DNA from 3 places in the Streptosporangium sp. H16 genome. Region 1 is predicted to be linked to each of the others. Evidence: riboswitches for the same ligand, from Rfam matches in the RefSeq annotation. Region 1 holds a riboswitch; each other region holds the start of a gene.
What was found. Region 1 has a riboswitch for cyclic di-AMP ahead of ACTOQ2_RS04220 (hypothetical protein). Riboswitches for the same ligand answer to the same signal wherever they lie in the genome.
Positions count from the first base shown of each region.

Region 2: another riboswitch for cyclic di-AMP. It lies ahead of ACTOQ2_RS25830 (CHAP domain-containing protein); the one in region 1 lies ahead of ACTOQ2_RS04220 (hypothetical protein).
Region 3: another riboswitch for cyclic di-AMP. It lies ahead of ACTOQ2_RS41095 (PLP-dependent cysteine synthase family protein); the one in region 1 lies ahead of ACTOQ2_RS04220 (hypothetical protein).

Region 1 covers NZ_JBPXMD010000002.1:264,712-268,970, forward strand. The annotation lists gene ACTOQ2_RS04205 (hypothetical protein) at 1-765, shown strand, start outside; gene ACTOQ2_RS04210 (roadblock/LC7 domain-containing protein) at 836-1,222, shown strand; gene ACTOQ2_RS04215 (hypothetical protein) at 1,235-1,606, shown strand; gene ACTOQ2_RS04220 (hypothetical protein) at 1,724-2,551, opposite strand; cyclic di-AMP (ydaO/yuaA leader) riboswitch at 2,819-2,970, opposite strand; gene ACTOQ2_RS04225 (DUF4253 domain-containing protein) at 3,347-4,210, opposite strand.
Region 2 covers NZ_JBPXMD010000016.1:131,647-135,905, reverse strand. The annotation lists gene ACTOQ2_RS25835 (hypothetical protein) at 1-717, opposite strand, end outside; cyclic di-AMP (ydaO/yuaA leader) riboswitch at 1,563-1,701, shown strand; gene ACTOQ2_RS25830 (CHAP domain-containing protein) at 1,720-2,415, shown strand; gene ACTOQ2_RS25825 (ABC transporter substrate-binding protein) at 3,104-4,259, shown strand, end outside.
Region 3 covers NZ_JBPXMD010000054.1:9,607-13,865, reverse strand. The annotation lists gene ACTOQ2_RS41100 (hypothetical protein) at 1,368-1,580, shown strand; cyclic di-AMP (ydaO/yuaA leader) riboswitch at 1,777-1,929, shown strand; gene ACTOQ2_RS41095 (PLP-dependent cysteine synthase family protein) at 2,173-3,279, shown strand; gene ACTOQ2_RS41090 (MDR family MFS transporter) at 3,222-4,259, shown strand, end outside.

The DNA of each region.
Region 1 (4,259 bases):
GCGGCGGCCCCCCGGCTGGAGGACCTGCTGGGCGCCTGCCGCGGGATATCCGCCCACGCCGTACGGCAGGTCAGGCAGGCCGCCAGCCGCCGGCCACCTGACGCGCGGGCCCCCCAGCCGTCGGGGGGCGAGCAGCTGGTCGCGCGGGGCCTGCTCACCAGGGGGGAACTGGAGTTCTGCGTGCTGAGCGCGGTGCTCGACGCCGCGTACTTCCTGCTGCAGGCCACCGGGCACCGGCCCAGGTTCCGGCGGGGAGAGCGGCACTGGCTCGGACCGCAGTGGTACTTCGACGCGACCGGCCTGCTCCGGGAGTGCGAGCGAAGGAAGGCGCAGTTGGAACAGACCTGGCCGTCCGCGGAGCTGGACACGCTCCCGGTCGTCCCGCTCGGGCGCATCGGCGCCCAGCGGGTGGTGCTGAGCTCGCTCCAGTGGGAGGTGCTCGTCGGCGCCGACTCCACGGCGACCCCCGCCGACCTGGCGCGCAAGCTGGGCCGTCCCGCGTACTCGGTGCTGCTCGCCGTACGGCAGCTCGCCTCGTCCGGGCTGCTCCGCCTCCCGGAGCCCGCTCCGGCAGAGACTCCCGGGACTCCCGGGACTCCCGAGGCACCGGCACCGCTGCCCAGGCGGACGAGGGGTGCCACGGAGATCCCGGCGGCCGGCACGGGTTCTCCGGAGACGTCGGACTGGCTCCCCAGGGCGAACGGGGACCCGGCCGACGTCAGCCTGCTCATCCGGCTCAGGAACGCATTGGAGGCCATGACTTGAGCGACTTGAGCGACTTGAGCCCGGTCACATGCCGATAAGGCTGCGGACGCTGAAGCTGATCGGAAGGAGGATGCCGGTGGAACTGCGTGAGGAGATACGGCGCGAGATGGCGGCGCTGCGAGAACGCGTACCCGACGTGAACGGGAGCATCGCGTGCAGCGTCGACGGTCTGACGATAGCGAGCGATCTGGACAGGGACACCGAGCAGACCGGGGCGCTCTCCTCCGCGGTGCTGGCTCTCAGCCGCCGGATGACGAGCATGGCCGGCAAGGGCACCTTCGAGGAGACGTTGATCTCCGGCACCAACGGCTACGCGGCGTTCTACGCCGCCGGACCCAAGATCGTCCTCACAGTCCTGGCGCGCCCGGGGACCAACCTCGGGCTGCTCCGGCTGGAGGGCCGCAAGACGGCGGCCAGACTGGCCGCCGCCGGCTCGCGCACATCGATACCCCAGTGATCGGAGACAGCAATGGGCAACATGGACATCTCGCTCAAGGAGATGATGGCGATCGACGGTGCCGTCGGCGCGGTCGTCGTCGACTACAACAGCGGGATGGCGCTGGGCGCGCTCGGCGGGTCCAAGGACCTCGACCTCCAGATCGCGGCCGCGGGTAACACCGAGGTCGTCAAGGCCAAGATGCGGACCATGGAGTCGCTCGGCCTCAAGGACGGCATCGAGGACATCCTCATCACGCTCGGCACGCAGTACCACGTGATCCGCCCGATCTCGGGCCGGAGTGGCAAAGGGCTGTTCCTCTACCTGGCTCTCGACCGGAACCGGGCCAACCTCGCGCTCGCGCGGCACACCCTGCGCGGCATCGAGGAGAAGCTCGAGGTCTGATCCTCCGGTGCGGTCCGTGCCCCGGGAGGCACGGACCGCACCGGAGTCCTTTCTGCGTCTTTTCTGAGCGTTCCCGGAGGACTCCGGCGGGGGTCTCCGGAGGGCGGCGGCGCCGGCTCAGCCCTTCCCCGCGCCGATCTCGGCGGCGCGGGCACCGGCGACGGCCACGCCGGCCGGGGCGTGCCAGGAGGCGGGCTCGACCATGACCTTGGGCTTGCCGGCCCACGGCCGCGCCGCGGCGCTCACCAGCTGGGTCTGCACGCCTATCCCCAGTTCCTGGGCCTTGGCGAAGACGACCGTCGGGGGCTTGGCCGGGCTGGTGTCCCTGCGGCTCCAGGCACCGGTGGAGAACGCGACGGGGTGGTTCTTTATCCCCGTACCGTTACCCCACTTGGTGACCACGTACTGGATGTCGATGTGGCCCATCCCGCCGTTGCCGTCCACGCCGAGCGTGCCGGCGTTGAACGTTCCACCGGTCAGGTCGGCGAAGGTCTTGGCGTCGATGTCGATCATAATGCCCTGGTTCGAGGGGGAACCGGGGCCGCGGTCGCCGACGAAGAACTTGGCCTTCTTGCCCTTGTAGATGATGTAGCCCTCGGTGAGCAGGGGCCAGCTCGGGCTGGCGATCATGCCCTTCTGCATCGGCCGGCCGCTGGCGGGCAGACCCGTGTCACCGGCCCGGCCGGAGGAGTCGTCCCAGAAGTAGGAGGCCGTGGTCGCGCCCTGGAGGAGGACGGACTCGGCGCTGGCCTTCGCCACCCCGACCTCGGGGTCGGCGGTGGCGGCGAAACAGGTGGAGGCGGGCAGCGCCACCGCGACACCGGTGGCGGCGAGGACGCTCGCGCCGACCAGGGCGGCGGCTGCGAGGCGGCTTCCGCGGGGCTTGTTCTTCTGCCAGGTGAACTTGCTCAGGCCGTTCTTGTGCAAACCAAAGAAGGGGCGCATGGAGAAAAGGCTCTTTCGCGAGGGAACGGGGCAGCCACGTGCGACACACCGAAGGGGTGCACGGGCGGGGACGCGCTCGTCGGAAAAGGGGGCGTAGCCGGAATCTCGGGCAATCGCTACGCGGAGCACGATCTGGAAGGTGCCGCGATCAGGCGCGGCGAGAAGGTCCGGGGGGAACGGGGGATGTCGGCGGAAGGGGGGAAAAGTTCAGGTGGTCGGCACGGACAAGGGCTGCACCGACGTGGTAACGCGGTGATCCATGAGGGGATCTCCTCTCCATCTCGTCTACCGGGTTAGCTGACGGGTTCGGGCGGTGGAGTTGCCCTACCGCCGCGTGGTCGCGGCGGATTCACCCCGGAAAAGTGGTTCCCCGGCTCCGGGGCCCCTGTGGGGCCCTCGGGATTCGACGTCGGCCGGCCGCTCCCTCTTGTGAAGGGCAGGTCGCCTACCGATGACTGTGGACACTACCCACCCAAACCGGACAAAGCAAAGCAAACACCATGAAAACCCCAGAAGATCTACCTACAAGCTTCAAGGAAGCCTCATCGATCGCCCCGCCAGGCCAACACCTGTCCTACCAGCACGGATGTCTCCCCCATCTCGGTGTCCAGCCCCGGAACCCCGTTCCTGTCCCCGTTCCAGGCCCCGCGTCCGGAGATCCACGGAAGATCCACGCGGGAGAACGCGCGCCCCGTGAGCCCTCCCCCGGCCCGCCGGTTCCTTTGCGCAAAGGTTCGCTCAAGGGGAGCCCGCCTCGCGGGTCGTCCCCGGCCGATCGGTCCCGCCCGGCCCCGCTCAGTCCCACCAGAACGACCAGGCGTTCCTGCCCTTGATCTGCTCGGCGTAGTCGATGAGGTTCCCCGCCCCCTGGATGATGCTGTCGGGGCAGAACGTCCAGTGCTCCGCGGCGACGTGCAGGGCGTGCTCGGAGGTGGTCGGGGGCGCGGCGACGCTGAGGTCGAGGGTGTTGAAACCCATCCCGACCACCCGCACCCCGAACCTGTCCTCCCAGCTGCGCACGACGGCCGCGAGCGGGACCATCCACTCGTTGTGGTTCAGGGCGCCCTGCCAGCCCATGACGGCGAGGGCGTCGGCCCCGCGCTCGACCGCGACGAGCCCGAGCGGGGTCCTGCGCTCGGCCACCAGCCCGGCGTACCAGTCGGCGACCACGCCGGGGTCGGCGGCGAGCCTGCCCGGGGGGGCCGGGCCGGGACACTCGGGTCCGAAGGGCTCGAGCAGTTCGAGCTGGTCGAGGTTGGCCTTGGCGATCCAGTCGGACCACACCTCGGCCATGAACGCGGCGGCGTGGTAATTGTCGATCTGACCGGCCGTGTCCGGGGCGATCTGGCCGGCCGACCAGGGCTGGACGGAGTCCTCCAGCAGCACCGGCCACAGGCCCGACCGCTCGTGCTGGGCCCTCAGCCGCGCCCAGTACTCGCCGGAGACCGCCACCTCGCTGAGCCAGAACGCCGGACGGCGACGGACGGCGAGCTGGGCGTAACCGGGGTCGGGCCACACCACGTCCCCCGGCGGCAGCTCCACCGAGAGCCTCCTGCCCCTGCCCCCGCCGGTTCCGTCGCCGCCCTCGCTCCCGTCGGCTCCGTCGGCGAACAGCTGGCCCAGAACTGGCGGAAGTCGCTCACTCTCACAATCGCTCATCTCTACCGATCCGATCCTGACCACGGACCAATTTTGGCCTGTCAACCAT
Region 2 (4,259 bases), on a different contig from region 1:
GAGCCCGGCCAGCCAGCTGAAGTAGCGGTCGCGGTGGATCAGGCCGTTGCGGACCAGCGAGGTGCCGAGGACGACGGTGCGCTCCTCGGGACGGGGCCCGCGCAGCGGCTGGGAGCGCAGCCAGGCGAAGTCGTGGGTGACCAGCTCGGCTCCCCCGGCGCGTACGGCCTTCGCCAGGTCGGGGGGCACGGGCAGCGCGGTGAAGATCGACAGCCGCCCCGAGCGGGCGGCGGCGCGCAGCCTGAGCCCGGCCGCCGTGCCGAGGACGGTCCTGAGCCTTCCGGCCTTCCCCCTGGCCCTCAGCAGGGGCGTTCCCATCCTGCCGGTGAGCAGTTCCAGGAGCCGGATGGTGGCGAGCCCGTCGTCGACGATCACGATCCGGCCCGGGAGCGCGGTGAGCCAGCGGAACTGGACCTTGCCGGAGAAGGCGTCGCCCACCACCCAGGTCTCGCCCCGGCGCGGCCGGGGCATGTCCGGCCTGGCCGCGGTGAGCTCCAGCCCTCTGGGCAGGGTGAGACGGCCCAGCTCGCGACCCGTCACGGCCAGCGGGCGGAGTTTCGCCCTGGGCACGAGATGGCTGCGGGCACCGAGCAGCCCGGCGTGGTGGGCCTCCACCGCGCAGAGCATCTGCAGCGGGGACTCCACCCAGGCAACGGCCGAACCCTGTTCCCGCGCGTGGTCTCGGCCGTCCTCCACGCCGGGCGATGACCCGTTCACGACTGCCACAACCTAACCCGGTGGCCTTAAGCGCCCGGGAACTGCGGGTGAACAGCCGACCACGCTCGACCGCCGGTGCGGCGGGTTCTCCGCCTACGGCCGTTCCAAGCCGACCGGCCCGCTGTTCGCCCTGACGCGCCCTTGTCCCGCGCGCCCTTGTCCCGCGCGCCCTTGTCCCGCGCGCCTTTACCTCCGCGGATGACAAGGCCGCCTGGAAAGCGTCTTCCTTTACCTCTCTCCTTTACCTTCGCGGGCGTCGGGCCCCCCCGAGCGCGCGTTTCTTTACCCTTCGGGCGGCCAGGCCCGCCGACGGCCTGATCCCACCCCTCCCCCATCGCCCTGAGCTGCGGAAACCCCGCCAGGCGCGGGTCGCGGACCGCCGGATCCCGAGCGCCCTCTCCTGACCTTCCATGGGAGAACCCCTACCATCCGAATACTTTTTACTATCGAACCCATATTCGAAAACATGAAGGCACAACACCTCGGACCAGGAGGTTCACCCGCGCGCCATAGCACCCCCCGGCCGGCGGCTCGCAGGCGGGTCCGGGAAACCGGGATCGCCGCGGGGACAGGGGATCCCGGCCTCGGCGGGGCGTTCCCCCACCCGCCGGGAGGAGGCGCGGCCGGCACGGCCTCACCCCGCCTCCCGGGCCGGGCGGCACCCCGCGACACCGACCCGATTCGGACGTATTCCCAAGTCTGGGCAATATGTCCTACTTGTAATCGTCTGTCCGTCTGGCGTACCTTCGTCCTATTCATGGCAATTGCCTAGATCTATCCAGGTCTGTGCATTGCCGTCACATTGCCCGACCGTGTCCCACCTGGCGGAGACCTTCCGCCGTCGGTGAGCACGGCCGCCGAATCCGCGAGGTCTGCGGAACCGGGGAACCACGTTCCTGGGGTGAATCAGCGCACTCGTGCGCCGTAGGGCACTTCCCAGCCCGAACCCGTCAGCTAACCCGGTAGGCGGAATGGAAGCGAAGCAAGGAGTCGAACCCCCGTATGGCTAAGCATCGCCTCATCTCCACCCCCCGCGCGGCATGCGCCGTCCTGGGCGCCTGTGTCGCCCTGGCCACCGGCACCACCGGCGTCGCCCTGGCCGACGGCCACGGCGTCGTGAACGCACCCCCCGTCGACACCAAGGCCCAGGATTCCAAGGCCGCCAAGACCCCGCTCCAGATCGTGGCCGAGAGGCTTCCCAAGGTCTCCGCGGCGAAGGTCCTGGACATCGCCTCCAAGCAGATCGGCGTCCGCGAGAACTCCCAGGGCGGCGGGACCAAGTTCCACTCCTGGTACATGTCGAGCCCTCGCGCCAAGGAGACCCTCGCCCGCGACGGCGGCAACACCGTGTACGACTACGCCAACGCCCCCTGGTGCGCGATGTTCGTCTCCTGGGTCGGCGAGATGGCCGGCATCCGCCCCACGATGGGCTGGGACGCCTACACCGTAGCCCACGCCAAGTGGTTCAAGGACAACGGGCACTGGGGCACCATCCCCACCCCCGGCGCCGTCGTCTATTTCGACTGGGCCGGCGGCAAGAGCATCGGCGGCATCGACCACGTCGGCTTCGTGAAGAAGGACAACGGAGACGGCACGATCACCACGATCGAGGGCAACACCGGCAACGGCGACGTCGAACAGCGCGTCCGGCCGGTCTCCCAGGTCGTCGGTTACGGATACCCCGTCTACTCCGACTGACCCCGCGCCCGCCGCCCGCGCCCGCCGCCCCCGGCGGCGCGGGCGTACCGGCCCCCGCCGGTGAGCGGCCGCCCGGTCCACCCGCTCCCGGGGGCGGCGCTCGTTCGAGCGCCGCCCCCGGGAGCGTTCCGCGTCCTCCCCCGCCCCACCCCGGCGACGCTCGTCACAGCGCCCGCCCCGCCCCGGCGACGCTCGTCACAGCGCCCGCCCCGCCCCGGGGACGCTCGTCACGGCGCCCCTCTCCCCCGCCCGGCCCGGTGGTCGCCTTCTCGAACCCCTCCCCCACGCCCGCCCCGGTGGTGGCGGCACCTGCTCCCGCGGCCTCGCCCGCGCCCGCCCTGACACTCCCTTGACAACCTTCCACCGCCGCCGCCGGGGACGCCCGCGACGCCCCCCGCCCCGCACGCACACGAAATGCCCCGACTGTATGCCCGTGAGATGGGAGCGCTCCCAATCACCTTGATGAGATGTTTGTGCATGTCTGATGCCGATAGTCCTGCCTAAAACGACCGGATGTAACGGTTGAGTTTCGGCATATTGACGTCCTGGTTGCCCATCGTCCACTCTTCGTGGGAGCGCTCCCAAAGCACATTGAGGAACGACCTCGTCGCGAGGACCGCGTTTGTCGGGGACCGGCCCGCGATGTCGCCTCCCAATGATTCGGGCGACCACCTGAGAGGGGTCCGTAATGTTGAACAACAAGCGGCACGGCAAGCTGGCCGCCGTCGCGGTCATGGCGGCCACCGCCCTGGCCATCACTTCGTGCAGTTCCAGCGAGCCGTCCGCGCCCGCCGCGGGCACCGGTTCCGCCGCCGCTCCGGCCGAGCCGGTGACCATCACCGTGCACACCTTCGGCGGCGGCGAGAACTTCGGCTACGACAAGGCCGTGGAGACGTGGAACGCGGCGCACCCGAACATCCAGGTCAAATACCAGAACCTGACCGACCGGTTCGAGGACGTCTACCTCCCGCAGCTGCTCCAGCGCCTGCAGGCGGGCAGCGGCGCGGCTGACATCATCGCCCTGGACGAGGGCGCGATGGGCCTCATGAAGGCCCGCCCGCAGTTCTTCACCGACCTGGCCGAGCACGGGCTGGACAGCCGCAAGGCCGACTTCCCCGCGGCGAAGTGGGACAACGGCATCAACGCCGACAACAAGCTCTTCGCCCTGGGCACCGACATCGGCGGCATGACCATGTGCTACCGCAAGGACCTGTTCGAGAAGGCGGGCCTGCCCACCGACCGCGAGGAGGTCGGCAAGCTCTGGCCGGACTGGAACGCCTTCAAGGCGATCGGTGAGAAGTTCAAGGCGGCCAACCCCGGCAAGACCGATCCCAAGTTCATTGACGGCCCGAACACGCTCTACAACGTGATCCTGTCGCAGGAGGCGCCGAAGAACGGCAACGTCGCCTACTTCGACAAGAACAACCAGCTCATCGTCGAGACCAACCCGGCCATCAAGACCTCCTTCGACACGGTGAAGAGCTTCAGCGAGGCGGGCCTGACCGCCAAGCTCGCCTCGTTCAGCCCGCCGTGGAACGCCGCGATCAAGAAGGGCGCCTTCGCGACCATGGGCTGCCCGGCCTGGATGCTCGGCGTGGTCTCCGGTGCGGCCGGTGAGGGCAACAAGGGCAAGTGGGACGTCGCGTCCGTACCCGGCGGCGCGGGCAACTGGGGCGGCTCCTACCTGGCGATCCCCAAGCAGAGCAAGCACCCCAAGGAGGCCGCCGAGGTCCTGAACTACCTCACCGGCAAGGAGGGCCACATCATGGCCTTCCAGGAGGCCGCGGCCTTCCCGAGCTCCCTCCCCGCGCAGCAGGACCCGGCGGTCGCCGACCTGAAGAACC
Region 3 (4,259 bases), on a different contig from region 1:
GTTGCCTGGCTTGGGGCATCAAGGGGGGATGGGGCTCTGCGTATGCTTTCAGCACCCCATGATCAGCGGCAGAGGCGTGCCCGGGAGGGGCAGGCATGCCGCCGTGCCTTTGCCAGTGGTCCAGGTGTCCCAGGGTGTGCATCCCGGCGACGCCCAGAACCAGAGCGATCAGAAGAAGCCGGTACGACACCCGCACCGTGAACTGGCGGGCTGAACCGTCCATCGTCCTCCTTCGCTCTCGCGGTCTGACCTTCCCAGCTGTTCTACGATTTACCATCGTAGGCCAGTCGGCGTAGACTTATGGGCCGGAAACCCTCGCGGAAGCGAACACCGACGAGGCGTGCGCCGCAAACTCCTCAGCCTGTCCAGCGAGCGCATTGCCAATCGCTCGCAGGCATTGTGGCCGGCAAGTGAACGACGGGGGCGCCGTGAAGGCGCGTCGCGCGACCAGGTTCGCAGGGTAGGGCAGTACTCGGCCGTCGGGTCAAAGCCGACTAATCGCTACACAAGCTCATACTATCCAACATAGTAAACACTGGCGGACAGGTCTCCCTCCGCTGACCGCCAACGCTGCTCCCGGCCCCGGGCGGCGGCGGATCCTCGCCCTGCGGCCACGCTCCTCTGAGTCACTTACTCAAAGGAGAACGAGAATGCACACAGAGTGATGTACGGTTCGCTCTGTGACCGCGTGCGCCCGCTCATCCGCCTCTCGGCTTCCTGGAACGCCAGGACTGTGGATCGGCATGCTCGCGGCACTCATCGTCTTCCACGTGATCCTTTGTACAGCTGGGTCGCATATCCGCGTTGAGGACTCCTCGCCTCACTCCGCCGGGGCGGCCTCGTCTCATGGAAACCCAGGGTCAGGCCACCACGAACATCCGGTGACGTGTGACGCTCCCACCATGCTGACGGCTTCCGATCACCGCGGCGCGGCGTCCTTCCCCCCTTTTCTGGTGGTGTTGAAGCCGGGCGTATCCGATGAAGCCGTACCAGAGCATCTGCGACGAGTGCGTGGCTTCGACTCTCGGCTCTCGCTGCGCTCTGGAACGAGTCTTCTTGCCCTGCTCTGTGAATCGCGGGTATAAGAGCGGCTTCCTGGTGCGTTCGCCTTCGGCGCACTTGACCAACGTTTTCGTTCTGCGTCCTCGCCCGGAGGCGCCATTTCGCTTCGCCTGAGAATGGCCGAGGCAGAGGCGCTCGTCCACCTAAGTCGCTGTCTTCGGTGAAACGGCGGTCGCCAGGCTGGAGAACGCGGAGCCTGCGCCTCGCTCGGGCTGGGTCACGATCGCCATCAACGCCGCGGATCCCTGCAGGTCACACCCCCGCAAGGGCAGGACCACGATTGCATACTATGTATTGTAGTAGGAGTGGTCGAGGAGGTGAATGATCAACTCGTGCGCGGCAGGGTTGGAAGTCAACGCGTTGCCTCGTTTCTCTCATGCGCATACATCCACCCGAACAGCAGGCTCCTCCTCAAGGAGGCCAGGGGAGACGCCAGGGCCGACGAGGTAGCGGAAGGCGCGCATACCCCACAGCGCGACATCGAGTGCAAAACTCGCCACCTCTACTACTACTCATAGCAAATAAGTTAAAAATTGTGGAAAAAAGGTCCCGCCGCGCGGGGAATCTCATTGAACGTTCCTGGGTGTGGTGTGCGTGGTTTTATCCGAACCGCCTACCTCCGGGGAACTCAAGACATACGCCTGACATGCGGTGGGTGATGCCGCCATAGTGCCGAGAGCGCGTCTCACCTGCGTAGATTCCCTTCCCGTGCGGCGATCGTAGCCGCCGAGTCTGCGATCTTCACGGAGTCGGGGCCCCAGTCTCTCTGGGGTGAATCGGCGCGCCCGCCCCCACGCGGCGCCCCGTAGGGCACTTCCACACCCGACCCCGCCCGCTAACCAGCTAGGCGCCTGGAAGTAAGGAGAACTCCCCGCATAACCACATACCGCTTCCCCCTGACGGGGGAGTTGCCAGGCGGTCATTCCTGCTCCAGCCGGGCCGCCGCCCGCGCCGTGATCTTCGATTTCATCGGAATCGGCACAACCTGTACGGGCTGCGCGGCAGCCCCGGCCACCACGGTCTCGCCAACTCCGAGGCCGCCACCCTGTGGCCTGGCCATCACACCGGCGGTGTCCGCCGAAGCGAAGCAAGCTCATCAGAGGAATGCAGATGGAGAACACTCGTGTGAAGACCCGGGCCTCGACGGCGAGCGTTGCGGGAACCCCCTCTCCGGCAAGCCTTGTCGGCGACACGCCGGTGCTGTGGGTGCCTGAGCTGTGGACCGGTGAAGAAGAACGTGGCTTCTGGGCGAAGCTGGAAGGCTGCAACCCGGGCGGTATCAAGGACCGCCCGGCGTTGCACATGATCGAGCAGGCGCGCCTGCGCGGAGAGTTGCAACCGGGGCGGGCGATCATCGAGTCGACCAGCGGGACGCTCGGGCTCGGCCTGGCGCTGGCGGGCATCGTCCACCACCATCCGGTGATCCTGGTGAGCGACCCCGGCCTGGAACCGTTGATGCACCGGCTGCTGCGCGCCTACGGAGCCCATGTCGAGACGGTTGGCGCCCCCCACCCCACCGGGGGGTGGCAGGAGGCGCGGCGCCGGCGCGTCGGCGAACTCCTGGCCGAACACCCCGGCGGGTACTGCCCCGACCAGTACAGCAACCCCGACAACGTCTCGGCCTACCAAGGCCTCGCCCAGGAACTGGCCGACCGGCTCGACCGGCTCGACATCCTGGTGTGCAGCGTGGGCACCGGCGGCCACAGCGCCGGCGTGTTCGGCGCGCTGCGCGAGCTCCGGCCTTCCGTACGCCTGGTGGGGGTCGACACGGTCGGTTCCACGATCTTCGGTCAGCCCGCTCGCGCGCGGCTCATGCGTGGTCTGGGCAGCAGCATCCATCCGCGCAACGTCGCGTACAGGGCTTTCAGCGAGGTGCACTGGGTGGCGCCCGGCGAGGCCGTGTGGGCCTGTCGCCGGCTCGCGGCGGGCAGATACGCGTCCGGAGGATGGAGCGTGGGCGCCGTCGCGCTCGTGGCCTCCTGGCTGGCGCGTTCCGAGCCCGCGGGCACGCAGATCGCTGCGGTCTTTCCCGACGGCCCCGAACGCTACTTCGACACCGTCTACAACGACGCCTACTGCGCCGAGCACGGTCTGCTCGAGGTCAAGCCGGAGCCTGAGCCCGACGAGATCGCTCATCCGCGCGAAGCCGAGGTGGTGCGATGGACGCGCTGCGCTACCGTGGTGGACCCGGTGAAAGACGCGGAAGAGCGCACATGAGAACCACCCTCGCCCAGGTGCGATCGTTCAACCGGCCGATCCGGCTTCTCCTGGTCAACCAGCTCACCATCAACGTCGGCTTCTACATGCTCATGCCGTACCTCGCCCTGTATCTGTCCGACGACCTCGGGCTGGCGGTCTGGCTGGTCGGCCTCATCCTGGGCGTACGCAACCTCAGCCAGCAAGGCATGTTCCTGCTGGGCGGCAGCCTGGCCGACCGGATCGGCTACAAGCCGATGATCATGGCTGGGCTGATCCTTCGAAGCGTCGGGTTCGCGCTGCTCGGCCTGGTCGAGTCGCTGCCGGCACTGATCGTCGCCGCCGCGCTCACCGGCTTCGCCGGCGCGCTGTTCAACCCTGCGGCCCGCGCCTACCTGGCTCAGGAGGCGGGTGAGCGCAAAGTCGAGGCGTTCGCGGTCTTCAACGTCTTCTACCAGACGGGCATCCTGGCCGGGCCGGTGATCGGCCTGCTGCTCAACGGTGTCGCCTTCCGTCTCATCTGCTTGGTCGCGGCCGGACTGTTCACCGTTTTGGCCGTCGTGCAGGTGCGGGCCCTGCCGGCGCGGTCCGGTGGCAGGGCGGGCGCTGAGGCGAGTCTGCTGCAGGACTGGCGCCAGGTGATCGGCAATCGCGCCTTCCTGCTGTTCTCGCTGGCCATGGTCGGCTCCTACGTGCTCAACTTTCAGATCTATCTGGGCCTGCCCATTGAGATCCGCCGGATGACCGGTGGTGAGGCCGGGGTCACGCTGATGTTCGTGCTCTCTGGCGGGCTGGCCATCCTCGGGCAGGTTCGCATCACCGCCTGGGCCAAAGCGCGATGGACATCCGGGCAGGCGATGGCCCGGGGCCTGTGGCTGATGGGTGCCTCGTTCGTCCCGCTGGCGCTCGGCACCACACTGCCTGCCCGGAATCTCGATGCGGCCCCCTGGCTCGCGTATGCCGTGGCATTGGCGCCGGCGCTCCTGACGACCTGCCTGCTC